One region of the Priestia sp. JSM ZJ58 genome, then DNA from elsewhere that is predicted to be linked to it. Evidence: riboswitches for the same ligand, from Rfam matches in the RefSeq annotation. Region 1 holds a riboswitch; each other region holds the start of a gene.
The links. Region 1 has a riboswitch for cyclic di-AMP ahead of kdpF (K(+)-transporting ATPase subunit F). Riboswitches for the same ligand answer to the same signal wherever they lie in the genome.
Positions count from the first base shown of each region.

Region 2: another riboswitch for cyclic di-AMP. It lies ahead of ACH6EI_RS04325 (dicarboxylate/amino acid:cation symporter); the one in region 1 lies ahead of kdpF (K(+)-transporting ATPase subunit F).
Region 3: another riboswitch for cyclic di-AMP. It lies ahead of ACH6EI_RS04050 (APC family permease); the one in region 1 lies ahead of kdpF (K(+)-transporting ATPase subunit F).

Region 1 is NZ_JBISEM010000001.1:1,694,736-1,705,649, forward strand. Features, by position in the region: gene ACH6EI_RS09100 (putative quinol monooxygenase) at 4-288, opposite strand; gene ACH6EI_RS09105 (ArsR/SmtB family transcription factor) at 493-807, shown strand; gene ACH6EI_RS09110 (CHY zinc finger protein) at 827-1,162, opposite strand; gene ACH6EI_RS09115 (undecaprenyldiphospho-muramoylpentapeptide beta-N-acetylglucosaminyltransferase) at 1,340-2,407, shown strand; cyclic di-AMP (ydaO/yuaA leader) riboswitch at 2,567-2,709, shown strand; gene ACH6EI_RS09120 (hypothetical protein) at 2,782-2,919, shown strand; cyclic di-AMP (ydaO/yuaA leader) riboswitch at 2,935-3,075, shown strand; gene kdpF (K(+)-transporting ATPase subunit F) at 3,373-3,453, shown strand; gene kdpA (potassium-transporting ATPase subunit KdpA) at 3,478-5,139, shown strand; gene kdpB (potassium-transporting ATPase subunit KdpB) at 5,161-7,236, shown strand; gene kdpC (potassium-transporting ATPase subunit KdpC) at 7,250-7,816, shown strand; gene kdpDN (KdpD-like non-kinase potassium sensor) at 7,870-9,018, shown strand; gene ACH6EI_RS09150 (CBS domain-containing protein) at 9,048-9,482, shown strand; gene lepB (signal peptidase I) at 9,737-10,291, shown strand; gene ACH6EI_RS09160 (oxidoreductase) at 10,374-10,914, shown strand, end outside.
Region 2 is NZ_JBISEM010000001.1:852,014-862,927, reverse strand. Features, by position in the region: gene ACH6EI_RS04370 (acyltransferase family protein) at 1-254, shown strand, start outside; gene dat (D-amino-acid transaminase) at 376-1,221, shown strand; gene ACH6EI_RS04360 (YokU family protein) at 1,257-1,535, opposite strand; gene kamA (lysine 2,3-aminomutase) at 1,550-2,962, opposite strand; gene ablB (putative beta-lysine N-acetyltransferase) at 3,030-3,878, opposite strand; gene ACH6EI_RS04345 (peptidase) at 3,905-5,170, opposite strand; gene ACH6EI_RS04340 (3-oxoacid CoA-transferase subunit B) at 5,184-5,846, opposite strand; gene ACH6EI_RS04335 (CoA transferase subunit A) at 5,831-6,532, opposite strand; gene ACH6EI_RS04330 (aspartate aminotransferase family protein) at 6,533-7,882, opposite strand; gene ACH6EI_RS04325 (dicarboxylate/amino acid:cation symporter) at 7,991-9,226, opposite strand; cyclic di-AMP (ydaO/yuaA leader) riboswitch at 9,407-9,561, opposite strand; gene ACH6EI_RS04320 (NAD(P)/FAD-dependent oxidoreductase) at 10,164-10,914, opposite strand, start outside.
Region 3 is NZ_JBISEM010000001.1:793,557-804,470, forward strand. Features, by position in the region: gene ACH6EI_RS04035 (MerR family transcriptional regulator) at 1-7, shown strand, start outside; gene glnA (type I glutamate--ammonia ligase) at 91-1,425, shown strand; gene ACH6EI_RS04045 (N-acetylmuramoyl-L-alanine amidase) at 2,348-3,388, shown strand; cyclic di-AMP (ydaO/yuaA leader) riboswitch at 3,580-3,723, shown strand; gene ACH6EI_RS04050 (APC family permease) at 3,886-5,712, shown strand; gene ACH6EI_RS04055 (cation diffusion facilitator family transporter) at 5,822-6,799, shown strand; gene ACH6EI_RS04060 (glycosyltransferase family 2 protein) at 6,839-7,816, opposite strand; gene ACH6EI_RS04065 (GtrA family protein) at 7,813-8,208, opposite strand; gene ACH6EI_RS04070 (ArnT family glycosyltransferase) at 8,229-9,734, opposite strand; gene ACH6EI_RS04075 (hypothetical protein) at 10,017-10,217, shown strand; gene ACH6EI_RS04080 (magnesium transporter CorA family protein) at 10,285-10,914, opposite strand, start outside.

The sequences.
Region 1 (10,914 bases):
TTTTTAGCCTTGTAATGTTTTTACATCTAAAGGTGCTACAAGTACGCCAGTTTGAGCAAATGCTACAAAACTTTGGAAATGAGCTGATTTATTGTGTGCTTGAATTGCTTCTTCGCTTTTCCACTCTTCAATCATCATAAATGTGTTAGGTGTAAAAGCATCTTCAAATAGTTGATAGTTGCTGTTTCCTTCTTCTTGTAAAGAATGCTTAATTAGTTCTTGTACGTTTTCTAAAAATTCTTCTCTTTTTGCTGGGTTAACTTTCATTGAAGCTTGTAAATGAATCATGGATGATTCCTCCTTTAATAATGATGGTGCTTTATATTATTTGTTTTGTTTTTAATCTTTCATTCAATTTACGATTAAAATGAAGATAAGTTCGAATATCATCGAACAATGAAACTATAACACCGATTAAATAACAGTGCAAGGAATTTAGTTCGAAAGTTATCGAACATTGATACACAAAAGAAGCTGTGTTATATTTTAAGCATGAGAAAACCTTATCAACCACCGAAATCTGAAATTAAATTAACGCCTATTTTACATGCGTTGAGTGATCCTAACCGGCTGCGAATTGTACAGTGTTTAGCGACAAGAAAGGAGCAGACCTGTTCGTATTATCAAAAATTAAATGTATCAAAATCAACGCTATCACATCATATTAAAGTACTTCGCGAAGCTGGAATTATCAAACTACGTATAGAAGGTACGCAGCACTATTATTCCTTGCGTTTAGAAGAACTTGAGGAACTGTTCCCAGGTCTGCTTCCTTCCATTATCAATATAGATGAGCAATTATTTTAAAAGCTGAACGATGTTTTGTTCAGCTTTTTTGTTCAAAATAAATGTGTCCATGCAGGCTGCATCCGGGATTAAAAGAAGAACGACAGTGAGGGCAAGTCGAGTTACAGGTTAAATATTCATTAATTGAGAGCTCATGTTTACATACTCCGCAAAGAATAGCTTTTTCATTAAACATAGATGTTGGCCATCTTTTAATGTCGTGATCCGCATGTGCGTTATGACATTGATAGCATGGATAATATGTATGACAGCAATAAAATTTTATTGCGATAATATCTTTATCCGTATGATAGTGCGTACAGCGCGTTTCGGAATCCACTGTGTCACCTTTTACTGCAGGTACAGATTTGTTCATTATCATCACTCCTTATGAAAAGTATAGCATGCTTTTATACGCCTTATCATACATATGTAAAAAGAAAAATGCTATAATAAAACCATCGTTTTACATGTCAGATTGCATGCTAAAAAGATTAGATAAAAATTGATGTCAAAACAGATCGATTAAGTGATGCAAAGAGAGGAAGAAAAAATGAGTAAGCAAGTTATCGTTTTTACCGGAGGCGGAACAGCGGGGCACGTAACGCCAAACATTGCCATCATGAAAGAATTAGACAGTGAAAAATGGGATATCCATTATGTCGGTTCTCACAATGGTATTGAGAAAGAATTAATTACAAAATTAAACGTTCCATATCATGCGATTTCAAGCGGGAAGCTGCGTCGATATGTAGATATGGAAAATGTAAAAGATGTATTTCGAGTAGCAAAAGGGGTTGGCGATGCACGTCGCGTGCTGAAAAAACTAAAGCCTTCTCTTGTTTTTTCAAAAGGCGGTTTCGTCACAGTTCCTGTGGTAATGGCTGCTAAATCTTTAAACATTCCCGTGTTCATTCATGAAAGTGATTTAACACCGGGACTGGCAAATAAAATTGCGCAGAAATTTGCCACTAAAATTTTTACTTCTTTTGATGAAGCCGCAAACTACTTTCCAAAAGAAAAAGTGCAGGTTGTTGGTTCACCTATTCGAAAAGAGCTATTTAGCGGAAGCGCAGCGAACGGGGAAAGCTGGCTACGCTTTTATGATAAGCGCCCCATTTTAACGATTATGGGCGGAAGTTTAGGAGCACGCCGTATTAATGAAATCGTTCGAGAGTCTTTGCCTGAACTGCAAAAGAAATTCCAAATTGTACACCTTTGCGGAAAAGGCAATATTGATACAAGCCTTGAAAAAGAGTCAGGATACCGTCAGTTAGAATACGTAAACGAACAGCTTCCTGATGTTCTAGCGGCAACTGATTATGTGATTACACGCGGTGGATCCAATGCCATTTTTGAGTTTTTAGCTCTTCATAAACCGATGATGATTATTCCTTTATCAAAAGCACAGAGTCGCGGAGATCAAATTTTAAATGCACAATCTTTTAAGAAAAAAGGCTACTGTATGGTTGTAGAAGAAGAACAGTTAACAAAAGAATTGTTTTTACGTGAAGTAAGTGAGCTTCAGCAGCAGGCAAGTACAATGAAGCGTACAATGCGTGAAGCAACAAAAACGGATGCTATTTCAATTCTTGTAAATGAAATTGAGAAAATGAGCTAAAAAAAGCGTTCTTATCTCCTCGATAAGAACGCTTTTTTTCTTCTGGAATTATTATTTTAAAATAATGAATAAATATAGAAAAATAAAGCTTTTAAAATTTCAAAAAATGTTGTTGACAGTAAATTTTAACAGGAGTAAGATTACTCTCATGAAACGTTCCACTGTGAAACGCTGAGTCTTTTCTGAAAGAGAAGGAAAGAGCGGAGGACCCAATTATCAGGGGTGAATCTCTTAATTGAGTAGGGTTACTTTCTTGACCCGAACCCGTCAGCTAACTTCGTAAGCGTTAAGAGAGAGGATGGTGTAATCGTGGTCGTTTTCTATAACAGCGGATAGTACGCTCCTTTCAAAATATAGGTGAAAGGAGCGTCAGGATGCATTTATCTAAGCAAATGATTCAAATGATTGAATATCGGGCAATGTGCGACCAGCAATCTTTTGATCTAGCAAACCGCTATTTGTCTACGTTAGCTAATCAAAGTTTTAAACGCAGCAGTAAAAGTCATCATTAAGTCTAAAAATTAAATAACAAATATACGCTTAATCAATTATGAGCGGGGGACCCAATATTTTGTACGTATGTACTAGGGGTGAATCTCTTAACTGAGTAGGGTTACTTCCATAACCCGAATCCGACAGCTAACTCCGTAAGCGTTTTGGGAGTAAAAAATTCGTGTCAATCACGGCTTATTTGTCGTGCATTAAACCGCGGAAGAGAACTCTCTTCTGCGGTTTTTTAGTGGAAAAAAATAGCATCACGTCTCGCGGTTAGCTTTTTTGGACGTGATGCTTTATGAAAAGAAACCGTCACTAAACTTAGAAGCTATCATTTTTGTCAGGAAACAGTTAGGAGGAAGCAACTTGGATATGATGATGCTTGGAACGCTTGCCTTATTAGCAACTGCTATGTACGGAATTATTCGCTGGTCGTCTCATGTAGTAGACGACAGAGAGGAGAAGTGAACATGTCGTTCATTTTGTCAGGTATTTCAGTTCTCGTTTTAATTTATTTAGTATATGTACTGTTAAATCCAGAACAATTTTAATAAGCGGAGGAATAAAAAGTGGGGATTTTTCTACTATCAGTTGCGCTGCTGCTTGTTTTTGTAGCGCTTATTGCAAAGCCCGTAGGTATTTATATAGCGAATGTGTTTTCAAACGATAAAAACACTAGCTTGATAGGAAAGATAGAAACGGTGATGTTTAAAGCAGCAGGAATTAAAGGGCTTAATCAGACGTGGAAGCAATATGCATTTGCTCTTGTTTTGGCGAATACGTTTATGATTTTTGTGGTGTACCTTATCTTCCGGTTTCAAGGGGTACTGCCGTTTAACCCAAGCCACATCAAAGGAATGGATCCGGCACTTGCTTTTAACACGGCCATTAGTTTTATGACAAATACGAACTTGCAGCACTACAGCGGCGAATCAGGATTGTCCTATTTCTCGCAGATGGCCGCCATTGTATTTATGATGTTTGCTGCACCAGCAACGGCACTTGCAGTAGCAATCGCTTTTATTCGTGGGCTGGCAGGGAAAGAAATGGGAAACTTTTTTGTTGATTTTGTAAAGTCAATTACGCGTATTTTACTTCCTATCGCTTTTATAACAGGCATTTTATTTATGTTTTTAGGTGTCCCTCAAACGTTAAGCGGAACGGTTACTGCCCATACAATAGAAGGGGCAACACAGCAAATAGCAAGGGGACCAGTTGCTTCTTTTCTTTCAATTAAAGAGCTAGGAAACAACGGAGGGGGATTTTTTGGTGTCAATTCAGCTCATCCATTTGAAAATCCTAACGCGTTGAGCAATGTATTACAAATCGTCCTTATGCTTTTATTGCCAACAGCACTTCCTTTCACATACGGAAAAATGATCGGAAAGCGTAAGCAAGGCCGCATTTTGTTTGTAGCGATGAGTATGCTGTTTATCGTTATTTTAAGCACAGCGTTCGTAACAGAGTGGGGTGGCAATCCAAGACTTGATGCTTTTCATTTGAACGAAGCGAACGGTTATATGGAAGGGAAAGAAGTCCGTTTTGGTGTCGGCATGTCGACGCTTTACGCCATCGTGACGACAGCAAGTGAAACAGGTGCAGTCAACACCATGCACGATACTCTTACGCCTCTTACCGGGTTGTTAACGCTTGGAAATATGATGTTAAATACCGTATTCGGCGGTGTCGGAGCAGGATTTATGAATGTCATGATGTACGTCATTATCGCCGTATTTTTATCAGGTTTAATGGTTGGAAGAACACCAGAATACGTAGGTAAAAAAATTGAAGGAAAAGAAATGAAGCTAATCGCCGTGACGCTTATTTTGCAACCGCTGCTAATTTTAGGAGGAACAGCTGTAGCACTTACCACTCATTTAGGAATAGAAGGTATATCAAATCCAGGCTTTCACGGGTTAAGTCAGGCACTGTATGAATTTACGTCGTCAGCAGCAAACAATGGATCCGGCTTTGAAGGACTCGGTGATGCAACGCCGTTTTGGAACATTTCAACGGGAATCGTTATGTATATTGGACGCTACTTCGGACTAATTACGATGCTGGCGGTATCGAGCTCACTAGCATCCAAACAGCTTGTTCCCGAAACACCTGGGACATTTAAAACAGATACGTCTTTATTTAGCGGCATTTTAATTGGAACTACCGTTATTGTAGGAGCACTTACGTTTTTCCCAGTGCTTGTGCTTGGGCCGGTTGCTGAGTATTTAACACTGTAATCAAGAAAGCGGAGGATCATAATGAATAAACGGAATTTTGCAAATAATATTGAATTGGATCGCAACAGTCATATTCAAGGTTCTGTGGATACACAAGCTTCATCGATTTTTATTCAATCAGTAAAGCAGGCTTTTATCAAGCTCAGCCCAAGAACGATGATAAAAAACCCTATCATGTTCGTAGTAGAAATCGGGTTTATAATTACGCTTTTTTTAGCCGTTGTTCCGGACCTTTTCGGAGAAAGTACAGTAAGCACAGGATTTAATGTTGCCGTATCTCTCGTGTTATTTTTTACCATTGTTTTTGCTAATTTTGCAGAAGCATTAGCAGAAGGTCGAGGAAAAGCACAGGCAAACTCATTAAAGAAATCTAAAGGCGATATTACAGCTAATCAGCTTCAAAACGGGCAAATGATACAAGTTTCGGCATCGCAACTAAAAAAAGGAGATATCGTCGTCGTTTCACAAGGCGAAATGATTCCTGGAGATGGAGAAATTATTAAAGGACTGGCGTCTGTTGATGAATCGGCTATTACGGGTGAATCGGCACCTGTTATGAAAGAAGCAGGCGGGGATTTTAACTCTGTAACTGGAGGTACAAGAGTTGTCAGCGATGAAATTACAATTAAAATTACGTGTGAGCAAGGTGAATCGTTTTTAGATAAAATGATTTCGCTTGTTGAAGGAGCAGAGCGTCAAAAAACGCCAAATGAAATTGCGCTAAACACGGTTTTGACAAGTTTGACGATTATTTTTTTACTAGTTGTTGTGACGCTTCCTGTCTTTACAAACTATTTACATTTTCAACTCGACACGGCTATTTTAATTTCACTGCTCGTCTGCCTTATTCCTACGACGATTGGAGGATTATTATCGGCCATTGGAATTGCTGGAATGGATCGAGTCACGCAGTTTAACGTGATTGCTATGTCAGGAAAAGCAGTAGAAGCAGCTGGTGACATCAATACAATTATTTTAGATAAAACCGGCACCATTACGTTTGGAAACCGAATGGCTCATCAGTTAACGACTGTAGAAGGCGTAGACGAACGTGAACTGTACAAATGGGCGTTTGTTTCTTCTCTTTACGACGAAACACCAGAAGGACGCTCGGTGGTTGATTTTATCCAAACTCGCATGGGAGTAGAAGACCTTAGAAAAACGCAGGGAACGTTTGTAGAATTCAAAGCTGAAACGCGAATGAGCGGCATTGACTTACAGAATGTATCTGTACGAAAAGGAGCAGTGGACGCCGTCACGGCATGGGTAGAGTCAAATGGCGGGAAGGTTCCCTCTGATTTACAGCAAAAAGCGAACGAAATTGCAGGAGCTGGTGGCACGCCGCTTGCCGTCGCCGCCGATGATAAAATTTATGGCTTGATTTATTTAAAAGACACGGTAAAACCAGGAATGAAAGAACGCTTTGATGAACTTCGTAAAATGGGCATTAAAACAGTCATGTGCACAGGAGATAATCCGCTAACCGCAGCAACTATTGCAAAAGAAGCTGGAGTAGATGAATTTATTGCGGAATGCAAGCCAGAAGACAAGATTCAAGTGATTAAATACGAACAGCAGCAAGGCAAGCTAGTTGCGATGACAGGTGACGGAACAAACGATGCCCCTGCACTTGCTCAAGCTGACGTTGGTTTAGCAATGAACAGCGGAACCTCAGCTGCTAAAGAAGCAGCAAATATGGTGGACTTGGATTCGGATCCCACTAAAATCATTGAAGTCGTTTCAATCGGAAAACAGCTATTAATGACAAGGGGTGCCTTAACTACATTCAGCATCGCAAACGATATTGCTAAGTATTTCGCGATTATTCCAGCGATGTTTACCTTGGCGATTCCGCAAATGGAGGCTCTTAACGTAATGAAGCTGAATTCACCTCTATCTGCTGTATTGTCAGCGCTTATTTTTAATGCGGTCATTATCCCGCTGTTAATTCCCTTAGCCATGAAGGGAATTGCCTATAAGCCGATGAGTTCTAACGCACTGCTGCGAAAAAATTTGTTCATTTACGGATTAGGTGGGGTATTAGTTCCATTCATTGGGATTAAAGCGATTGACTTATTACTTTCATTTGTGATGTAGAGGAGAAGAAACGATGATACAAACAGAACGAACGGGAAGCATTATTGTTCGCTTAACGATTATGATGATGATACTTTGTGGTCTTATTTATCCTGTTGTGATGACAGGTATTGCTCAAACAGCTGTTCCAAGTAAAGCAAACGGCAGCCTAATCTATTCAAACAATCATCAAGTTATCGGTTCTAAGCTGATTGGGCAGCAGTTTACAAGCAATGCATTTTTTCACGGCAGAGTTTCTAGTATTGATTATAACGGGGCAGGGTCTGGCTCGTTGAATTTAGCACCTTCAAATAAAGACCTTACGAATCGTATCGAGAAATCCGTAGCGGCGTGGAAAAAAGAAAACGAGGTACCAAAAGAAGGGATTCCGATTGATGCCGTCACGAATTCGGCTTCTGGACTCGATCCGGATATTACGCCACAAGCTGCATATGCACAAGTAGAGCGCGTGGCAAAAGCAGCCCATATTAAAACCCAGACGCTAAAAGAGTTAATCAAAGAACATACTCAGCAAGGGGCTTTTGGTGAAAAACGAGTAAATGTAGTAGAGCTAAATTTAGCTGTTCAACGAGAACGCTAATTACACGCACTCGCTTCATGCACTGAAGCGAGTGTGATAAAGGAGCACGAACAATGAAAGAAAAAGAAGCTCATCCATACTTTCGAAGAAAAACTCCGGAAGAACTATTGCGTGAACTTCATGATCAGAAGCGCGGAAAGCTTAAACTCTACATCGGTGCCGCACCGGGAGTAGGGAAGACTTATAAAATGCTTCAAGATGCGCATGACTTAGTCAAAGAAGGCGTAGATGTCGTAGTTGGATATGTAGAAACACACGGCAGGAATGAGACTAAGGCGATGATTGGAAATCTAGAAGTAATCCAAAGAGAAACCGTTTTTTATAAAGGAAAAGAATTACAAGAACTTGATTTACTGGCGATTGTAAGAAGGCGGCCAAAAGTTGTCCTTATCGATGAACTCGCTCATACAAATGTACCGACAAGCCGCCATAAAAAACGTTTTGAAGATGTTTCTTACCTGCTCAACCAAGGTATTTCAGTTATGTCAGCAATGAACATTCAGCATATGGAAAGCGTACATGACCTCGTATATGCTGTTACCCAAGTAAAAGTTCGTGAAACGGTGCCAGATTTATTTATTCAGCAAGCAGATGAAATTCAACTTGTCGACGTTACACCGGAACAGCTGCAAAAGCGTCTTCGTGAAGGCAAAATATACGAAGTCCATAAAATTGAACAAAGCCTGCAGTCTTTTTTTAAGCTCGCAAATCTCCATGCCCTTCGTGAATTAACGCTCAGAGAAATAGCGGATGAAGTGGACGGTAAGCTCATTCATTCCCATGAAATTGGTGTAACAGGTATTTGCGAACGCATTTTAGTGTGCATTCAATACAGTGAAACAGCTGAAAAATTGATTCGAAGAGGCTGGAGAATGGCGAACCGATTGAAAGCAGATTTGCTGCTGCTCCATGTTTTTAAAGGCGATCAGACTGAGAGGGAGAAAACACAAATCAAACAGTGGCAGGCATTCGCTGACCGTTTCCACGCATCGCTAATTGTTGAAGAAGCTAAAAAGCAAAAACCAGCTGCAGTGATTGTGAACGTAGCCAAGCAGTATCGCGTTACTCAAATCTTACTAGGGCAATCAGCGAGGACAAGATGGGAAGAGATTCGAAAAGGCTCTATTGTGAATACAATTATGCGACAGACTCATAACATCGATATTCATATTGTTTCAGATTCAGCAAAACAACAAAAATAAAATGCATATATAACAAAAGGAGAATATGAGTGAATATTGCGTTCTTTTTACTTCCTAAAAAAGAAGTGGTTACCCTATCGACACGGTCAACAATCCGTCAAGCATTGGAGAAAATGGAGTATCATCGCTACTCTTCTGTGCCGCTTATTAATCAAAAAGGAGAATATGTAGGGACTTTGACAGAAGGAGACTTGTTATGGAAGCTAAAAAGCTTAGAACATATAGAACTCCATGAGTTAGAACACCTACGAATTGAGGAGGTTCCAAGACATCGCGATTACGAAGCTATCACCATTAACGACGAAATGGAAAGTATTTTGTCACGCGCGTCTGAACAAAATTTTGTGCCAGTTGTAGATGATCAAAACATTTTTATTGGACTCGTGCGGCGAAGAGAGATTATAGAGTATTGTATCTCCCAAATTTTTATACATGGAGAAACGCCTTTAAATGTGAAGATTTAGTTAAGTTTGCGTAAAAAACATAATTTTTACATAAAAGGTAGTCTTTTTTTATATAATTAATGTTATAATAAGAGATGTAAAGACGAAACTTGCGTAATGTAAGCCTCTAACATTTGTTAGAGGTTCTTTTTTTACATAACATAAAACATTTGATTTCAGTTCTTTCTATGGTTAAGTTAGAATAAGTGTTAAAGTAAGAGGTTTCTTGCTTTTTTACATAAGAAAAGTGAGCTGTACAAAGGAGACAAAGCATATTGACTACGGAAAAAACAAAAAGCGATCAATTACGCAGCATATTCAAAACTATTATCTTCGCTATCGCTCTAGTATTTATGATTCGCGCATTTTTATTTTCTCCGTATATTGTAGAAGGCGCTTCAATGAACCCAACGCTGCATAACGGAGAGCGGTTGTTCGTGAATAAACTGTCGTATTCGCTCCATGATATTCGCCGCGGAGATATTGTGATTATTAAAGATGAGGCTAAGAATAAGCATTATGTAAAAAGAGTAATCGGTCTGCCAGGTGAAAAAATCGAAATGAAAAAAGATCAGCTTTATATTGATGATAAAAAAGTAAGTGAACCTTATTTAAAAACGAATCGTCAAATTGCCAACAACATGGATATGGAGCTTACGGGAGATTTTGAACCCGTACAAATACCTAAAAACGAAGTATTTGTAATGGGTGACAACCGTCTGTACAGTATGGATAGCCGCAACGGTCTAGGTCTTATTGATGAAAAACGAATTGTCGGAAAAAGCGAATTTGTATTTTATCCGGTCAAAAAAATAAGAAAAACAACGTAAAAAGAAATGCCGATAAAGGTATTTCTTTTTTTATGCCTATGTCTACTCCGCTTATAGATGGGCAAGCTAAGGGAAAAAAGGTGTGAATCAATTGAAGACGGCCTATGAAAAGTTATTTAAACATTTTAAATTTGTTGATGCTCTTGAGATGAAAAACCGATTAGCAATGGGACCTATACTCACATACGCTTCACGAGAAAACGGGGAAATATCCGATATCGATCTGACTTTTTACGAAAAACGAGTAGGGGGCGTCAGTACGGTAATTATCGGCCCCGCGTTTATCACAGAAAATGGCCAAGTAGCACATGGTCAAATCGGAATTCATCGTGATCAGGTCATACGAAAGCTTCATCAACTAACCCAAATGATTCATAGAAGAGGAGCTAAAGCGATTCTTCAACTATCGCACGGGGGAAGAAAGTGCGTAGAAATGGAAAGTAAGTGGCAAGCAATTAGCCCTAGTGAAAAGCCTCACAAACGTAAAGGAAAAAAGCCTGTTCAAATGACCGAGCGCGATATAACTTATATTGTTCAAGCGTTTGGCGAAGCTACCACAAGAGCTATGGAAGCAGGGTTTGATGGAGTGGAAATTGACGGAGGAAATGAATGTTTACTGCAGC
Region 2 (10,914 bases), 840 kb from region 1:
AGCGATCACTATACGTGTATTTATTGCACGGCTTCATTTTAAAATGGTTCTTTACAACTGACTTCTCAAAAAGTCTAGAGCCAACATCATGGGGTATTATCGTCTTAATCGCACTGTCTATTTTAGTAACGATGCTTCTTGGTAGCCGTATTGTCGATTGGTTCATCACCGGTACCAAGCTCATCGTTCAGTTTGTTACACCTAAAAAAGCCATTCAGAAATTTTCATTAGCATTCAAACGTACGTTTTCATAAAAGTCATACTCCTTTAGGAGTATGACTTTTTTCATTTTCTTTAGAGAAACCAAGTAAATAATTTCATTTTGCTGAATTTTATGTTAACGTTTTAATATCTAAAGGAAGGGAGTTTTTCAAGATGGAATTAGCATATTATGCTGGAGAGTTTAGAGATATTAACGAGGCTGTTATTCCAATTGATGAACGCGGTCACCAGTTTGGAGACGGTGTTTATGAATTTATTCGTGTATACAAAGGAGTTCCGTTTTCGATTGAACGTCACTTAGACCGCTTAGAAAGAAGTGCAAAGGCAATCTTTATTGAACTGCCGGTTTCAAGACAGGAACTAAAGGACATCATTCGTCAAGGAATGGAAAAATCAACGTTAAAAGACGCTGATATTTATATTCAAGTTACGCGCGGGATTGCTCCTCGAAATCATTTATTTCCTGATGTACCTGCACAATTAGCACTCACAATACGCCATCCTCGCCAAACACCTGAAGAAGCCTATGAAAAAGGCATTTCCACTCTTCTATTGGAAGACGAACGATGGGCTAATTGCTATATCAAATCATTGAACCTACTTCCTAACCTTCTGGCCAAACAAGCTGCGGCTTCTAAAGGGTGCAAAGAAGCTATTTTAGTAAAAGACGGATACATAACCGAAGGGTCGAGCAGCAATGTATTTGCGATAAAAGACAACGTCTTGTTCACGACTCCTGCCACAAGAAAAATTCTATCCGGTATTACGCGCGCTAACGTACTGGAATGTGCGCAGGAACAAGCCATTCAAATCCGAGAACAAAATATGACTCCTTCCTTTTTAAAAGACGCTGATGAAGTTTTTATTACGAGCACGTCCGTTGGTCTTTTGCCCGTTTCGAAAATAGACGAAGTCGAACTTCCAACTGTTCGTCCTGTTACAGTAGCTTTAAAGCACGCATACAGCCTACGTACTGCTGGAACAAAGGCTTATCAATAAGAAAATCCGCCCCTTACAAAATAAGGGGCGGATTTTTAGAATTTAAAGTAGTTGCGCTTTAATAATCTTGGCACTTTTAATAGCTCATCATACCGAATGGATTCATCAAGTTTTTTTGTATCGACAAGAAGCAGCTGTGTTTCCACTTCTTCTATGATCTCTTCTTCTTGATATGACATCCCGCAACCTGAACAGCTGATACATGGCATATGAGTAATTTCGATACTTCTCGTTCCATCTGGCAATTCCCAGTATGCGGTATTGGTTGTTTCTACCGCTTTTTCTTCTTCGCACCATGCGCATTGAACAGTCATATTACAGGACCTCCTTAAGATGATGGAGCATCGTCGCTTTTACCGTCTTTTTTCAATTGAGCTTTAAACTTTTTATCTTTTAATTCATCTCTTTTTTCACGTTTGTCTTTTAGGCTTTCGTGAGCACTGTCACTTTCATATGTTTTACGTCTTTTTACTCTCCCTAACCCTTCCGGTACAAGGTTGAATTGAGCATCATTCATAAGACCCGAGATGCCGATGGAAGAATCTTTAGCATCCGATTCTGGATAAACAGCTCGAAAATAATCATCTGCACGCCCAGGCACATAGCTTTCTGGCTCCGGATACGTCGTAATCACGCCTTCAAAGTTTCGCAGAACAACTTTACTTGCGCTTTGACTAATAATATAGTTTGGTTGAACGGCAATCTTTCCTCCACCTCCTGGCGCATCAATAACAAACGTTGGAACAGCATAGCCAGACGTATGACCTCGCAGCCCTTCCATAATTTCAAGCCCTTTGGAAACAGGTGCGCGGAAATGCCCAATTCCTTCTGATAAATCACATTGATAAATATAGTAAGGACGAACGCGTATTTTTACTAAATCGTGCATAAGCTTTTTCATGATAGCTACGCTGTCATTAATCCCAGCTAAAATAACCGCTTGATTGCCAACTGGAACGCCTGCATCGACAAGCATTTCACATGCTTTTTTTGTCTCTTCCGTAATTTCAATGGATGTATTAAAGTGAGTATTTAACCACACTGGATGATATTTTCTTAAAATGGCACATAAATTTTCCGTTATTCGCTGGGGAAACACAACGGGTGCTCTGGTGCCAATTCGAATAATTTCCACGTGGGGAATAGCTCTTAAATTTTTCAAAATATATTCTAAAATGTTGTCATTAATCAGCAAGCCATCACCGCCTGAAATGAGTACATCTCGCACTTCAGGTGTTTTGGCGATATAAGCAATCGCAGCATCTAACTGTTTTTTTGGAACGCCCATTCCAATTTGTCCTGAAAACCTTCTTCGAGTGCAGTATCTGCAGTACATGGAGCATTGATTGGTAACTAAGAACAAAACGCGATCCGGATAGCGATGAGTCAATCCTGGCACTGGAGAATCTTCGTCTTCATCTAGCGGATCTTCTAGATCGTATTTTGTTTTATGAAGTTCTTGGCCAACCGGAACAGACTGCATACGGACGGGGCAGCGAGGATCATCTGGATTCATTAAAGATGCATAGTAAGGCGTAATATTAAGCGGAATGGTTTTGGTTGAAATGCGCACTCCTTCTTCTTCTTCAGGAGTTAAATTAATGACTTTTTTTAAATCATCTAGCGTTCGAATTGTGTTTGTTAATTGCCAAATCCAATCGTTCCACTTTTCCTCGGGCACATCTTTCCATAATTCGATATCTTTCCAATGTCGGGACGGCTTATATAAATCATATAACATACAATCGCTCCTTTATGAAGATTTACTATTGTTATATGTTACAGCCCATAAATTGGTTAATTATTTCTCATCCTTTACTTTTTGATAGATCCTTCACCCATACGTTCATATCTTCTAACGATTTATAAATGTAACAATTATTCGTTAACCGTCCCGTATAGGTATACCCAAGCTGATGAAAAGCGGCATTCATCCCAAATGAAAGCGCTCTCGCTATTGTGTATGCACAAAAAATATGCCTCTGTTTTAGCTCCGCCTCTAGTGCGCTTAATAAATGCTTCATGAATCCATACTTTCGGTAAGCAGGGAGAGTCGCACAATCCGTTAGTTCAGCATTGTGATAGACATAGTCAATTTCAGCAGAAGCAGCGCTAACGATATCGTTCTTGTCAACGATGATATAAAACAAATTATCTTCTTGAAGCAAACTAAAGAGATACTCTTCTTCATAGAGGGGAGTCGGATACACTGTGAAGATTTGACGGTAGAGCTGAGAAAGTTGTTTGGCGTCAGATGAAATGGCTCGGCGCATGATCAGTTGATTCGATAAAGGAGAATAATCAGATGTCGGCAAATTCAAAACATCTTGAAGCAGCTCTGTTTCTTTTAACGTCTCCCCGCTGTCTCGGCGGGATTGAGACGTATAGTAGCATAAAAGATACGCGTCGCTTCCGTTAAAATAGTAGGGAACAGTTGCTTCTAAAGAAAATCCCAAGCTCATCCAGTCCAACAGATGTTCGGCACGTGCTTTTATAATCCACTTTTCGTACGTTGCCTTATCCATTTCTTTATATATATAGCTGTAAATATCGTTCACATTTCCCCGGTAATCATCCATTCTCAGACGCTTGTTACATTCATCTAAAAAAAGAGTCATAGCAAAGGTTGGTTGACAAATAGTTTCTTGTTTCGCCATTTGTTTGTATCCTCTCCCTTTTTAGCTTAGTCCGCAATACTGCACCAGTCTGCTACGGTGAGCGCAATAATTTCTGCTGCATCAAGCATCGTTTGAATACAAATATACTCATTTGGAAAGTGGGCTACTTCTGTTACTCCTGGTCCAAACACAACTGTTGGAATATCTCCAACTTGTGACAATATCCCTCCGTCCGTTCCCCAAGGAGATGCTTCAATGATCGGCTGTTTCTGTTTCACATGATAAAAAGAGGACGAAAGAGAGGTCATAAGCGGATGCTCTAATTCAATTTCACCAGGAAGCCAGTGGGCCCCAAACCATTCCAAGTCGACAGGATGCTCAGCAAACCACTCATCACACTGAGGCAAAAGTTCAAGCCACGATTTCATTTCCGCTCTGACATTTTTCATTTTTTCATGCGGAGCAACTCCTATCCTGCCTTCTAATACTACTTGATCAGCAACTGAAGAAGGCCACGTTCCTCCTTGTATATTTCCGATATTAATGGGCACGGGAATGGGAATTTTATTATAGAGCGGGTCTGTAATTCGGCTGTTTCTCTCTTTTTCAAGACCCTCAATATGTTTAAGCACAACAGCTGCTTTTTCAATGGCACTCACGCCTTCATACCGAGTCCCTCCATGTGCTGCTACTCCATGTACGGTCACGCGAAACCACATCGAGCCTTGTTGTTTAGGAAAGATCTTCATGTTGGTTGGTTCTGGAATAATGGCACCATCTGCTTTATACCCTCTAAGCACGCAGGAAAGTGTTCCTGCCCCTCCGCTTTCCTCTTCTACTACGCTTTGAAAAATAACATCTCCTTTTAATGAAATACCTAGCTCTTTTAATGCTTGAATCGCTAAAAGTAACGACACATTTCCTCCTTTCATATCCGTTGCACCGCGCCCATATAAGTTTCCATCTTTTACAACGGCCGTATAAGGGTCTTCCTTCCACTGTGAAAGATCGCCGGGAGGCACAACATCAATATGTCCGTTTAAAATGATGGATTTTCCCCCACCTTTTCCTTTTAACACGCCTACCACATTCGGGCTATCTCGGAAACTAGAACGGTTGGAGGCAAAAGCTTCATGGGTACGAAGTGTTTTTTCGTCTGGTTCCCATATATCAATATCTAACTGCAGCTGTCGAAGGCGTTCAATGACAATTGCCTGCGCATGCTTTTCAGAACCCTGTACGCTTGCTTCTTCTACGAAACGCTTGAGTAAACGCACTGCACTTTGACGATGCTCTGTCATCCAGTTATGAATAGATTGCTGTATGTTCATGTAATGGTCCTCCTTATCGTATCGTAATCAATTGATCACTCAGGCGAACTGTCGCTTCTGTTGAACTCAAAATATCCTCTACGGTATAAGGAGACATTAACTCGGTTAGAAGAAGCGCATCTTTTTCTACTTTAAAAACCGCCCGATCCGTAATAACTAATCCCACGCAGCCCGAAGCAGTAAGAGGTAAAGAGCATGTCTTGACCAGTTTTGGTTCTCCTGTCTTGCTCGTATGATTCATTAGCACAATGACTTTTTTCGCTTTTTGAGCTAATTCCATCGCTCCTCCCATCCCAGGAACTCGCTTACCTGGCACAATCCAATTAGCTAAATCCCCTTTTTCACTCACTTCTAACGCACCAAGAATGGTCATATCGACGTATCCTTTTCGAATCATCGCGAAGGCTGTAGCACTATCACAGTATGAAGCCCCTTGAACAGTAGTTGTTGGATAGCCTGCTGCATTGCAGACATTCTCATCTTCTTCACCTAAAGGAGGCGAAGATCCTAACCCTAAAATTCCGTTTTCAGCATGAAACATCACATGAACAGCGCTTGGTACATAATTAGGAATAAGAGAAGGAATGCCAATCCCTAAGTTAACAATCATGCCGTTTTTGATTTCAGCCGCAGCACGTCTTGCAATACGATGACGAATATCTATTCCCAAACCCATTTCCAATTCACTCCTTTTGAAGGCACAATATAATCCACAAATACGCCTGACGTCATCACATTCTCTGGGTCAATGTCGCCAAGAGGAACGATTTCCTCCACTTCAGCAATAGTTATACGACCTGCCATAGCCATTAATGGATTAGTGTTTCGAGCGCTTTTATCATAGAGCAAGTTGCCGAATGGATCTGCTTTTTTTGCATATACAAAAGCCACGTCGGCTGTGAGCGGTTTTTCAACTAAAAATGTCTTGCCGTCTACTTCCACTTTTTCTTTTCCAAATTGAATAATGTCATTTTCTATTCCTACATCAATCAGTACTCCTCCAAGTCCAACTCCCCCCGCTCGAATCCGTTCAGCAAGCGTTCCTTGAGGAGAAAACTCAACTTTCAGCTTTTCTTCTGTCATCAGCGTTCCAGCCACGGGATTCGATCCAATGTGAGAAGCGATCAGTTTTTGAATTCTTCCTTGACTTACTAATTTTCCCGCACCAATATGAGGAAAGCCTGAATCATTACATATCAGTGTGAAATTTGATTTTTCGCTTTCAATAAGGCCGTCAATGAGAGAAGGCGGACTGCCTACGCCTCCAAACCCTCCTATCATCAGCGTAGCAGCATGATCCACGTATTCAATTGCTTGTTCCACAGTTGTAATCTTTTGAAATGAGTTTTCGACCTTTGTCACTTATTTCACCTCATTTCCCTGTTTTTCATTTTGTACTTCATACAATGTTTTCGAAAGCAACACGACCGCTTCATCAAGTTGGCGATGAGTAATCGTAAATGGCGGCGCAATAATAATACCGTCTCCTTCTACTCCATCTGTTCCTGCTTGTGAAGGATAAAGGAGAAGACCATTTTTATGGGCTTTACTTATTACGCGCGCCGTCATATTTTCGGAGGATGAAAAAGGCTCCTTCGTTTTTGGATTTTGTACAAGCTCAAGACCAACTAGTAAGCCTTTGCCACGAATATCACCAATGATAGGGTAAAGAAGTTGAAGCTCCTTCAATTTTTTTACTAAATAGGCTCCTTTCAGCGCTACTTGTTGAACAAGATCGTTCTTTTCAATATAGGCTAAGACAGCTAGCCCTACAGCCGCTGACAGCGGATTAGCGCTTAGCGTATGGCCGCTCATAATTAATTTGGATCCGTTCATGATAGGTTCAATCGTTTTGCTGCTAGCTAACGTAACGGCTATCGGTGTATATCCTGCTCCCACTCCTTTTCCAAGCGTCATGATGTCTGGTTTAGCTCCCCAGTGCTCATATGCAAACATCACGCCTGTACGCCCAACTCCAGTCATGACTTCATCGGCTATCCATAACACATCATATTTATCACAAATTTCTCTTATCACTTCATAATAACCGGGTGGAGGTGTAAGAGCTGCTCCGGCAGCTCCTACAATGGGCTCTGTAATAAAAGCAGCAATATGTTCAGGGCCGGTTCGTTTGATAACTGTTTCCAATTCGTGTGCACAAGCAAGATTACAGGATGGATAGGTTTGATGAAACGGACATCGATAGCAATAAGGAGGTGAAACCGAAGGATAATCTTCAAGCAAAGACGAGAAACGTTTTCGTCTTCCAACGTGCCCTGACATAGACAGCGCTCCTATTGTAATACCGTGATAGCTCATCCAGCGTGACAAAACCTTTGTTTTGGTTGGCTTTCCTTGCTCTTGAAAATGCTGAATGGCTGTTTTCATAGCCGTTTCAGTCGCTTCTGTCCCGCTGTTAACAAAAAAGCTCCACTGGAAATGATTGCTGCTTAATTCACATAGTTTCTTAGCTAAGGCTTCCGTCGGATCGCTTGTAAACTGCGACCGATATACAAACGCAACTTTCTGTGCCTGATCCGTCATCGCATCAATAATTTCTTTTACGCCGTGTCCGATACTTGCTGTAACTGCCCCTGACGAAGCATCTATGTACTTTTTTCCATCTTGGTCGTACAAATAAATTCCTTTTCCATATGAAATAACTGGGTAGTCGTCGTCGAGCAGCGGCTTTATCACATGGGTCTTATTCATTTCCGCACTCTCCTTTCAAACACATACTCTTATTAAACTGTATGCTGAAAAGAAGAGTTTCTTGCCAATAAAAAAAGCCCTAGCATATAGCTAGAGCTTTTACATTTATTAAGCCGATTGCGTTACAGATTTATCGATACGCTTTGCTTCTGACTCAGCCACAATAACGGCACACGCAGCGTCTCCCGTAATATTTACAGATGTACGAAGCATATCAAGCAAGCGATCAATCCCGATAATCAATCCGATACCTGCTACAGGCAGGCCAACCGAACTCAATACCATCGCTAGCATAATGAGACCAACTCCCGGCACGCCTGCTGTACCAATACTAGCAAGCACCGCTGTTAATACAACCGTCACAAGAGCACCCAGCGACAGGTCAACGCCGTATACTTGCGCAATAAAAATAGTCGCGACACCTTGCATAATTGCTGTTCCATCCATGTTAATGGTAGCACCTAACGGCTGAACAAAACTGCTGATGGACTCCGGGACACGAAGATTTTTTTGAGCCACATTCATTGAAATCGGAAGCGTTGCACTACTGCTTGATGTACTGAATCCAACTGTCATCGCAGGAGCAAAACCTTTAAAAAATTCAATAGGGTTACGTCTGGCCATAAGAGCGACTGACCCCCCATATGTTACAATCGAATGGATGAACAGTGCGAGCACGACTACAATCATGTAAAGCCCCATCGCTTTAATTGCCTGCCAGCCTTGACTTCCAACCGCTGTTGCAAGAAGCCCAAATGTTCCGTAAGGAGCAAACTTCATCACTAGATTTACAAGGTACATCATCAATTCATTGCCTTGCTCGAGTAAATTATAAAGCCCTTTGGTTTTACTTCCAAGCATCGTAATACCAAAACCGATAAAGATAGAGAAAACGATAAGTTGAAGCATATTCCCTTCAGCCATCGCTTGGATTGGATTGACTGGAATCATATTTAAGAATGTCTCTCCAACCGGCGGTGCTTTTTCAGCTTCAAAAGAAGCGTTTTTTGTATCAAAAGATCCAAATGTTCCTGGTTTAATAACAAACGCTAATAATAAACCAATTACAATAGCAACGGTTGTTGTCACTAGGAAGTACGAAACTGTTTTTGCCCCGATTCTTCCCAGTTTTTTAGGATCTCCTAAACCTGCTACGCCTAACGTGATAGAGAAAAACACAATTGGTACAACAAGCATTTTAATTAAGCTTAAGAAAATTTGCCCAAGCGGCGTAAACAAGTACTTGTCCAGCGGAGCAAAAGCACTTGGAGCAAAAGCATTAATCAACACTCCTACAACAGCACCAGCAATTAGCGCGATAATGATCTTTGTCGATAGCTTCATAGATTTACCTCCCATAAATAAATTATATTAGAATGATTCTAACTACTATACTTATTTTACCATGCATTGAGGGTGATAACACTCAAAATATACAATATATTAAAAATTTTCAGATTAATAGTTTAGGAATATTTTTAGCTATACAAAAAACCATGAGAATATCATGGTTTCATAGACCTGTTATTCCCTCACTGAATGCTTACGGAGTTAGCTGTCGGATTCGGGTACGTGAGTTACCCTACTTGATTCATTCAAGATTCACCCCAAGTACATTACGCACAAATATGGGTCCTCCGTTCTCTTATAAAACAAAAGAGATTAAGCAAATAATTTTCTTTAATATTTTTGCATGATAATAATTGTTACTTTAATTAAAATTCATTTTATGTATTCCTGTCAAGTTTTTATTCAAAAATAATGCATGATTTTATCGTAAAAAGTTGAGAATTGTTATATTTCAAAATATTTACATCATATTTCAATAAACCAAAAACACCTATTTAACAAGACTTACAATCTAATGAATAAAAAATTAATTCAAAAAATAGTTTATAAAGTGAACTTTCTTCTCATTAATATCATTCATAAATATGTATAATTATTCTAATATCCATGTACTTTACTGCTTCCATAAATATTTTACTTATCAAAAAAAATAACTCTTTCCAACTGTTGATTTTATCCTTGTACTGCTTGATATACACTCCCTAAAATTTCACTGACTTTATTGATGCGAAGAAATCGACATTATCAATTCCCCTTATTCTACTTAATTCTGCTCAAGATAGAAGTATAGATTTCCTACTATCTTTTAAAAAGGAGCGGGTAATTATCATATAAAACTATCGGAGTTGGAGCGGTACAAGTTCTTTACTTTTTACTTATTCCCTCTCGTTATTTAACCCATAAAAAAAAGAGGCCGTGACGGCCTCTTTTTTTATACAGTAACAGGTTCAGAACTTGCTTTACGATTCTTTAATTTTTCAACAATGTCACGCGCTACCCACACACCACACGCACTTGCCTGCGCGAGTCCTCGCGTAATACCAGCTCCGTCTCCTCCCACGTATAAACCGGAAATTTCAGTTTCAAACTTATCGTTTAACTTCGGACGGGCGGAGTAAAATTTCGCTTCCACACCGTAAAACAGCGTATGTTCAGATGCTAACCCAGGCGTTACATGATCCAGTGCTTCTGTCATTTCAATTAAGCTTTTCATTGTATTGTATGGAAGCACTAAACCCAAATCACCAGGGACAGCTTCTTTTAACGTTGGTTCTAAAAAGCCTTCTTTAATTCGATTCGCTGTTGAACGGCGCCCCTTTAAAATATCTCCATACTTTTGAACAACTAAGCCTCCGTTTGACAGCATATTAGCTAATCTTGATACTTCGTGCGCATATTCGTTCGGCTGATCAAATGGATCCGAAAATTTATGAGAAACAAGCAGCGCAAAGTTCGTATTTTGACTTCCAAGCTTCGGATCTTTGTATGCGTGTCCATTTGCTAACATAATCCCTGAATGATTCTCTACTACCACATGCCCTGAAGGATTGCTGCAGAACGTTCTGACTCTTGTACCTACAGACGTATTGTAAATAAATTTCCCTTCGTACAAGTGCTTGTTGATTTCTTCCATAACAACGTTAGATGTTTCTACTCGAACACCGATGTCTACTTGATTGTTA
Region 3 (10,914 bases), 900 kb from region 1:
TCATTAATAAAGTTATCAATATTTATGCCGTTCGTATATGAGGGGTATAGATTATAAATATTATATAGAGATTTAGGGGAGGATCACACGATGGCAAAGTACACAAAAGAAGATATTTTCCGCAAAGTTCAAGAAGAGAATGTAAAGTATATTCGTCTTCAGTTCACTGACATTTTAGGAACAATTAAAAACGTTGAAATTCCAGTAAGTCAATTAGAAAAAGCGTTAGACAACAAAATGATGTTTGACGGTTCTTCTATTGAAGGGTTTGTACGTATTGAAGAATCAGATATGTACCTATTCCCGGATATTGATACATTTGTTATTTTCCCTTGGACATCTGAAAAAGGTAAAGTAGCACGTTTTATTTGTGACATCTACAATGCAGATAGAACTCCGTTTGATGGCGATCCACGTAATAACTTAAAACGTGTGTTAAAAGAGATGGAAGAGTTAGGATTTACTGATTTTAACCTTGGACCTGAGCCAGAGTTCTTCTTATTCAAATTAGACGAAAAAGGCGAACCTACATTAGAATTAAATGATAAAGGTGGCTACTTCGACTTAGCGCCAACTGACCTTGGTGAAAACTGCCGTCGTGACATCGTATTAGAGCTTGAAGAAATGGGCTTTGAAATTGAAGCATCTCACCATGAGGTAGCTCCTGGACAACACGAGATCGACTTCAAATATGCTGCTGCATTAAAAGCTTGTGATGATATCCAAACGTTCAAACTTGTTGTAAAAACAATTGCACGTAAACATGGCTTACATGCTACATTTATGCCAAAACCATTATTTGGTGTGAACGGTTCAGGTATGCACTGTAACGTTTCGTTATTCAAAGATGGCCAAAACGCATTTTATGATGAGAACGGTAATCTAGAGCTAAGTGATACTGCTCGTCAATTTATCGCAGGTATCATCAAGCACGCACACAGCTTTACAGCAGTAACAAATCCTACTGTAAACTCTTATAAGCGTCTAGTACCTGGATATGAGGCTCCTTGTTATGTTGCATGGTCTGCTCGCAACCGTAGCCCATTAATCCGTATCCCAGCTTCTCGCGGCGTAGGAACTCGTGTTGAAGTACGTAGCGTAGACCCAGCTGCTAACCCATATTTAGCAATGGCTGTTCTATTAAAAGCTGGTTTAGATGGAATCAAGAACAATCTTGAAGCTCCAAAACCTATTGATCGTAATATCTATGTAATGACAAAAGAAGAGCGTGTTGAAGAAGGTATCGTAGATTTACCTGCAACATTAGCTCAAGCTTTAGATAGCTTCCAATCAAACGAAGTGATGGTTTCTGCATTAGGTGAACACTTAGCAGAGCACTTCGTTGAAGCGAAAGAAATCGAGTGGGATATGTTCCGTACACAAGTTCATCCTTGGGAACGTGACCAATACATGAGCCAATATTAATTTTTAAAAGTCGGAGAGATCGTTTGTACGTTCTCTCCGACTTTTTTGTTTTTCACAATGAATAAATAACATTCTACATACGTAAATTGAATAATATAGCTTGTTTATAAAAAAGCTGCCTGTCGTATAATTTACAGGGAGCTTTTTTATTGTTTTGTTACATACAAGAAAGAATTTGTTTACATGAATCAAAAAGGATGAGCTTTTTGTCTCATTGAATCTATAAGTAAAAGTAGTGTATAACAGATAGTGAGATTGTTTATGTGTTCACTCTGCACTGTATTTCAGTATAACTTCAGAGAGTTTTCAGCCAATCATAGTATCGTTAGAAAATACTGTTGGAGAGGAATGTAATAAAAATGAAAGAAGGAAATTTCTTTAAAGGTTTAGTGATAGGGATATTGATAAGCATTCCAATTTGGATTATTCTCATTGTTGTAGGCGTTCTGCTTTTTAAATAGGTCCTAACGTTATAAATAATAGACCCTCCTGATCTATTTAATCAACCAGAATAGAATCTGGACCAAAAGTATGTTAGGAGGAGGGAACCGCACGATGAATTGTGCGGATTTTTTTATTGGTAGGATGAACGTAGATTTCATCTATTTAGTTGCTTCTAGAAGTTGATTGGAGGGCAGGCGAAGACTCCTGGGGGAAAAGCGGAATAGGTGAGACTCCGCAGTAGCGCACGCGACGAGGAGGCTCACCAGCCCCCCCGCGGAAAGCGAAGCCTTGCACGGAATTCAACAGCGATGTAACAAGCCATCCATACTAGCGCATTTATCCCATTTGTTCGTTTTGAGTTTGAAGTGATTTCGTTATGTCTCAATCTCCTTTTTTAGTAATTTTTCACTAAGTAGGCTAGTATACGTAGCACTTTTTTCCCTCATGCATATGTTAACAATAAGGAGGGACAAGTAATATGAAAAAAATTTATCTTGATGCAGGACATGGTGGGGCAGATGCAGGAGCAGTTGGAGCGAATGGACTGTATGAAAAAAACTTAGTGTTAAAAATTCAACAATATTTAATAAGCTATTTAAATAGCACTTACAGTGACTTTACGATTAAAACCACCCGTACCACAGATACTTTTTTATCGTTATCTCAGCGCGCTTCTCAAGCTAATTCGTGGGGGGCAGATGCATTTATGTCTATTCACGTAAATGCCGGTGGAGGAACAGGATACGAAGATTATGTTTATAGAAGCGCTAGCAATGCTAGTAAAACGTTTCAATCGATTGTGCACGGGCAAGTACAGCCAACGCTGCTGTCGTATAATCATCCGAATCGTGGACGAAAATCGGCCAATTATGCGGTGCTTCGCTTAACAAATATGCCTGCAGTACTAACTGAAATAGCTTTTATTGATAGGAGCGCCGATGCAGCACTTCTTCAAAATGAAGCTTTTTTAAAAAGCATGGGTGAATCGTATGCAAAAGGAATTGCCGTATATTTAAATTTACCTCGTCGTGCAGTTCCAAATCCATCGCCATCTCCAACACCGACACCAAATCCATCACCTTCTGAACCAGGTGAAAAAACGTATACAATTAAGCAAGGAGATACGCTGTACAGTATTGCACAGAAGTACGGCATAACAGTACAGGAGCTTCAAGAAGCGAATACAGGGCTTTCTGATCCTTTAACACTACAGGTTGGAAAAACAATTGTTATTCCTTCAGGAACTTCACCAACACCTACTCCAACACCACCTTCTGAACAATATCCACTTCCCAATGGAATTTTAAAACAAGGCGATTCTGGAGAAGCAGTGAAACAGCTTCAAAGAGCATTAAACGCGGTTAGTTTTAAAGTAGGGTCAGTAGACGGAATATATGGAGTACAAACGAAAGATGCAGTCAGACGTTTTCAGCTTGTGTATCTTCCTTATGATGTAGATGGCATTTATGGTCCTCAAACGAAAAACAAGCTAGCAGCCGTTTTAAAAGCAAAAAGTTAAAGAAAGCAGGTCTTCTGTAAGCAGGCAGAAGGCCTTTTGTTTTCCCCTTAAAAGCGCCTTAAGTACTATTTTATCGTTTACGTAAAATAATGCTTTACAAACCATTTGTACGGGAGTATATTATCTAAGAACAAAGGATAGTTATGAAAGAAACATGTTATCGATCATACTCTTTAACCGAAAATTATATTGACCTGTTATCGCTTAATTCGTCAGAAGTGGGGGACCCAAATTTGTGCATTGTCACTTGGGGTGAATCCTTTTTTTTAAAAGGTAGGGCTACTCTCATAGCCCGAATCCGACAGCTAACCCCATAAGCGTTTTGGAGAGGAGGTTTAAGCTGTGTAAAAACGCTGAGAACCCTTAGTGTTTTTTTTGTGCGCTTTTTTAACATAAAAAGGTATTTTTTAGGGATAATATCACTTATTCATGAACTTGTAACGGAGCTTAGCAACGAACAGTGAATAGTAGCTAAGCAATCATCGGAGGGAAATTACGTGAACTATTCAGTTCTCAAGAGATTATTGATTGGAAAGCCGCTCAAAACAAAAGAGTTAGGCGATCAAAAGCTTAGTAAGCTTAAAGCGCTGGCTATTTTATCATCAGATGCCTTATCTTCAGTGGCTTATGGAACAGAACAGATTTTGATTGTCCTTGCAACAGTGGGCGTGCTTGCCTATTGGTATTCGATTCCAATTGCGATTGGGGTATTGGTGCTGCTGACGGCTTTAATTCTTTCATATCGTCAAATTATTTATGCGTATCCGCAAGGCGGAGGAGCTTATATTGTTTCGAAAACCAATTTAGGAGAAAATCCTGGACTTATCGCTGGGGGATCACTGTTAGTAGATTATATTTTAACAGTTGCCGTGAGTGTTTCAGCAGGAACCGATGCTTTAACTTCGGCTTTTCCAACGCTGCATCACTATAACGTAGTAATTGCGTGTTTGCTGGTGATTTTTATTACGGTTTTAAATTTACGAGGTGTAACAGAATCCGCTTCTGTCTTAGCTTATCCGGTTTATTTATTTGTTATTGCTCTTATTTTGTTAATAGCGGTGGGCTTCTTCAAAATAGTGACAGGTCAAGTTTCACCTGAGCTTCATACATCTCTCGGTACCGTGGTGCCAGGTATTAGTTTGTTTTTATTATTAAAAGCTTTTTCATCAGGCTGTTCGGCATTGACTGGTGTAGAAGCTATTTCAAATGCAGTGCCTAACTTTAAAGATCCAGGTGCAAAAAATGCTGTTCATACATTAATGCTGATGGGCGGTATTTTAGCCGTTTTATTTTCTGGCATCACGTTTTTAGCTTATTGGCTTGGCATTTCTCCAAAAGCAGATGAAACGGTTGTATCACAAATTGCATCGAGTGTATTTGGACGAAATGGATTTTATTATTTTATTCAAGGTACCACAGCTCTGATTTTAGTGCTAGCGGCGAATACAGGTTTTTCAGCTTTCCCTTTGCTTGCCGTAAACTTATCGTCTGATAAATACATGCCAAGAATGTTTCAAATTCGCGGCGATCGACTAGGCTATTCAAATGGAATTGTGACCCTTGGAATTGCTTCTATTGTCTTACTTGTCGCCTTTAAAGGAGCGACGGAACAATTAATTCCTCTTTATGCAGTTGGAGTGTTCATTCCATTTACGCTTTCTCAAACAGGCATGATTGTCAAATGGCTTAGAGAAAAGCCGGCCGGCTGGCAAGGAAAGCTAACCATTAACTTAATTGGTGCCCTCATTACCTTAACGGTGCTAATCATTTTGTTTACAACGAAGTTTTCACAAGTATGGTCCGTGCTCGTTTTCTTACCGGTTATCGTTTATATTTTTCATCGCATTCATACGCATTATGAAGCGGTAGGAGAGCAGCTTCGTATTAAGCAAGGAGAAAAGATTGGAAAGCTTGAAGGAAGTGTGGTCATTGTTCCTGTAGCAGGAATGACAAAGGTAGTGGAAAATTCATTGAACTATGCAAGAACGATTGGTGATACCGTTATTGCGGTGCACGTTGCTTTTGACCGAGAAAGCGAAAAGAGAATGGAAGAGAAGTGGGAAAAGTGGCAGCCTGATATTCGTATTGTTACGTTTCATTCTCAATACCGCAGTCTTGTGCGTCCGCTGTTTCGATTCATCGATATGGCTGAAGAAAAAGCCCGTGAAAATAATATGGCTATTACGGTTGTTATTCCGCAGTTCATCACGAAAAAAAGCTGGCAAAACATCCTTCATAATCAGTCCAGTCTGCTGTTAAAAGCACATTTGCTTTACCGTAAAAACGTAATCGTTACAACGGTACCTTATCGTTTTAAAAAATAATGAAACATGACTAAAAACCTCCAACTTATATGTTGGAGGTTTTTAATTTTTAAATTCACATACACTAACCATAATTGAATCTCATCAAAGGCACAAACGGAGGGATTGCATGAGTGAATTAATTAAGTTATTGCGAAAAGGAAATAAATCGGCCATGATGGCCGCTATAGTTAATACCATTATATCCATTATTAAAGGGATTGCTTTTGCTTTAACGGGAAATGTAGCGATGTTTGCTGAAACGATGCACAGCTTAGGGGACGCAGCAAATCAGTTCTTTGTTTTTATAGGTTCAGCATTAAGCAAAAAAGCTCCGACCAAACGATTTCCAAACGGATTTGGACGATTGGTTAATCTCGTTTTATTAGGGGCGGTTCTTGTAGTAGGAATTATGGCATTTGAAACGATTAAAGAAGGGTATCATCATATTCTTCATCCGACGAAGTCTTCAGGCTTTATTTTAAATATTGCAGTACTTGGCATCTCGGTATTACTTGAGATGTTTGTCCTCTTTAAGGCAATGAAAGAAATTTTGCACGATGTCGGAATGAATACTGCAGAGGTCAATGTTTTTACGCAAAGCTTTGTTCATCTAAAGAAAGCAAAGCCAGCAACTAAGCTTGTTTTTATGGAAGATCTGGTAGCTACTGGAGGAGGCGTATTGGCTTTAATCGCCGTTTTTATTTCGCGGTTTACGCCTTTTCATCAAGCTGAAGGAATTGCTTCTATGCTAATTGGTCTTATGATGTTTTTTGTAGTAGGACGAGTATTTTTAGATAACGCTGCCGGAGCGCTTGGTGAAGCAGATAAAGAAATGGAAATGAAAATTGGCGCCATTGTTATGCAAGATGTACAAGTGCGTGATATTCAAACGTTAATGGTGATGAAAGAAGGAGAAGAGCTTCACGTTGAATTAAAAGTAGAAATTGATCCTTCTTTAACAGTAGCAGAAGCGGATGATATTAAAGATCGTCTCGAAAATCGTATTTTACAGGAAAAAGGAATAACGGATGTCATTATTGAATTTGATGAAGATGATGGAATTCCTGACTGGGTGACAAGCGATTTACAGCTTCAAAAAGAATAAAAAACAAGGAAGAAAACAGTTGTTTTCTTCCTTGTTTTTTTAGCTATATACTTTTTCACGCACGTTTTGAGAATCTGTTGAAGCCGCAGAAAAGTTAATAGTTTCACGTACAACGTAAATAGGTCTATTTTTACTTTCATCGTAAATTCTTGCGATGTATTGTCCCACTAGACCTAAACCAAGTAGCTGAATACCGCTAAAGAAAGTGATAGCTACCATAATCGAAGTCCAGCCAGGCTGAATATTTTCACCTATCAGCCAAACAACAATCGAATAACTTAAAACGAGAAGTGATACAAAAACTGATAACAAGCCAATAACCATTACTAAACGTAAAGGTTTCGTTGAAAACCCAATAATTCCATCTGAAGCAAACTTGATCATCTTTTTTAAAGGATATTTTGTTTCACCAGCAAAACGCTCATCGCGCTCATATTCTACATATGTTTGCCTGAAGCCGATCCAAGACATCATTCCTCTTACGAAACGATTGCGTTCAGTCATTTTTTTGAATACGTCCGCAACTTTTCGGTCGATAATACGAAAATCTCCCGTGTCTTTTGGGATTTCAATATCGGACATATAATTTAAAAAGCGATAAAAATACTTAGCCGTTGTCAATTTAAAAAAGGTCTCTCCGCTTCGCTTCTTGCGCTTTGCGTATACAATTTCATAGCCTTGCTGCCATTTAGCAATTAATTCAGGAATCATTTCAGGCGGATCCTGTAAGTCAGCATCAATAATTACGATAGCATCACCTTGAGCATAGTCAATACCTGCTGTGACGGCAGTTTGGTGCCCGAAATTACGGGCAAAATCAATAATTTTTACGTTAGAATCCATAGCTGCTACGTCCTTTAAGATTTCAATTGTTCGGTCTGTACTGCCGTCATTGACGAAAATGAATTCATAGTTAATGTGATTTTCATGCATGACGGAAAGCAAGCGATTATAGCATTCATTAGCTACTTCTTCTTCAAAATACATAGGTACCACGATTGAAATTAGTTCTTTCATGCTTTACTACCTCCTATCGAGTGATTGTTTGTGTGCTTAAACGTCCATATTTTATTAAGAAAAAAATTAAAAAACATTCCTATACAAGTAGACAACAGTTGTCCAATTATCGGATTAGCAGGTGTATAGTGTACAAGAAGGAATAAGCAAGATGTATTAATTGCTAAAGTAATAAGGTTTACGATGAAAAATTGAGCTAACATCCATTTATGTACAGTTGCTTGAAACACCCACGATTTGTTCCAATAGTAGCTGTTTATGACGCCAATGAAATAGGATAGTACGTTAGCCAATATATAATTCATATCAAAATGAATCAGTGCTAAGTAACTGATAATAGTGAGCAGGGTATTCATTATACCTACAAATCCGAATTTCAGGAATTTTATCACGGTTGCATAATCCCTTCCATTTAATTTATCTCTTCACATTTTGCCTGGGTCTTATTTTTAGTAAACCGTACTAGTAAATAAGATAGAATCACTGAAATACCAAACCCTTCGAGCAGCATAAAGCTTGGGAAAATAAAGAATCGATAGCGAGTTTGAATTTCAATAAGCAAGTGAATAAGAACGTATCCTATGATTAGTAATAAAAACAGTGTATACGGATATTTATCCTGCTTCTTCAGGAATAAACATATAAGTCCAATAATGGAAAGAATAGTAGTTGAAACGTAAATGATTCTTTCATAACTTTGAGCAGCACTAATTAATTTCTCTTTATTAAAAGGTACATCTTCTTGAGGAGTTAATGAAATACTCCAAAATGTAGATGCATCCGTTCCTCCCCACATATTCAGGAATTTAATGTGAAAGAGATCTAAAAGTTGCTCTTTATCTGCTACTCGCTCTTTAATTACTTCTTTTTCTGCTTCAGCTCGTTTTTCTCCAATTGGCATACCCATAAAACGACTAGCATCCTCTGAAGAATAAGAACCGCTTGTTTCATAATTAAAGCCAATAACGAATTTCCATAAAGGATCTCTGTTACTTAAAGGATATTTAGAAATACCGCTCGCTACAAAAGAGTAGTTGATCAGCGCATTTGCAATAAAAAAAGTAGCCAGTACGCCTACGAGGTTTTTTCCTATTTTCTTTCGACGAGTTTTTAACTCAGCAGCATCCTTCGCTTTAATGTAAGGTTGAAGAATTTGCAAGATGAAATAAATGAAAACAGCAACGATAATAATGGGTCCCAGAGGGCGCATTAAATTTCCTAACGACAATAGAAGACCAATATAAAGCCAGCTAAACTTGTTATGAGCAAATCTTTTTATAATAAGGTAAAAAGCTGCATAAAATAAAAAAGTAGCTAAATGCTGATTGGTTAACACTGAGCTGTAGAGAATGTTCGGAATGTAGAACGCATATAGGAAAGCTGCCATTCTCCCAGCAAGTTCGTTAAATACTTTAGCGCCAATTAGATAAATAAAAATAACGGTTCCAGTAGAATAAAAAATATTTAACAATTTTAATGTAAAAATGCTATCTCCAAAACAGCGAATAACAATAGATTCATAGAATGAAAAGCCTAGCTGATATACCCATGTAGTGAAATAAACGCTTTGGTTAAATTCATAATTTCCTTTTGCGATATTACGTGCGGCATCTAACATGACAAGAAAGTCAGATTTTACAGGTGTTTGAACAGAAAGCATCCATGCTAATCGAACACCTAAGGTCAAAACAATCAGTGAAATAAAAAAAACAGTTTTGTTCATGTATCTACTTGCAATAGCTATTAGAAAAATGACAAGGAAAGTGATACATATTCCTTCAATAATAAATGAATTACTTAAAGCCAAGCCTTTTAAGTCCAATGAATTTGTCATCGCACTATAACTGCCCCATAGAGACCATGTAAGAATCATGACACATAAAAGAATCAGGCTTTTGGATAAAAATGAGTTAAGCATATTACCTCCTGCAAATTATTTCAAAGATAAGGTACAAAATTCCTACCCTATGATACCATATTTTATTATTTTGTATATATTTTTCTTATAGAGTATAATGTTAGATTGTTCTGAAATTACAACAGCGGCACAACGTGTAATAAAAGGTTCAGTGGAGTAGGCAGTGATTTAGTAATAGATAAAAGAGGTTGGGAAAAAAGGATTTTAGTCGAAGCGAAAAACGAACCATTAATCATCATGTTTGATTAGTGGTTCGTTTTTTATGGTGCACGTAGGTTTCATTTGTTTAGTTCTTTCCAGCAGTTGATTGGAGGGCAAGACGAAGACTCCTGCGGGAAAAGCGGAAGGGGTGAGACCCCGCAGGAGCGCAAGCGACGAGGAGGCTCACCGGCCGCCCGCGGAAAGCGAAGTCTTGCACGGAAATCAACTGCGATGTCACAAGCAATCCCTGCTAGCTTATTTATTTCATTTGTTTCCCTTTAGACTTGCTTGGTTTAGTTATGTCTCAATCTCTTCTTTTTTATAATGTATTTTCTGATGCGAACAGCTTTTATGTTTTAAATCGATCTTTTAATAAATTCCATAGGGAACTCACTCCGAGACTAATGCTGATCAGAATTCCTGATAAAGCTACTATTAAAGCGATATATTCAAAGATAGAAAACTGCTTCATACTATCCCAATTGATGTTTCCCTTTAGCTTGCTAATAACTAAATTCATTCCGTAAATACCGGAAAGAACGGTATAAATCGTTAAAATTAATAATAAGTAATTGTGACGCTTGGCCGCGATTTTCTCTTGATTTTGATACAAAGTACCAAGGGTTTCTTTGACTTCTTGATAAAGAGAATTGATGTGGAAGATTTTTTTAAAGAGCTCAGAAAACTCTTGACCTTCCGTGCGAGAGCTAATTTCTAAAAATAAATATTTACCTGAAAATACAGTAATAGAGCGAATTAGTCGCTCGATGCCCTCTGAATTTTTATGAAACGTGAGCTGAGAATACTCATAGGATAGTTTTAGCAACACGATTTTATAGAAAAAATGCAAAAATAAATTATAGTAATGTTGGCCAAATAGATGATTCATCAAAAGCTGATCCGTTTTAGAGTCTGTCGATTTAGAAATACACGAAAACACATGGTCTGTTATAACGTAATAGGTTTCAGGAGCCCATCT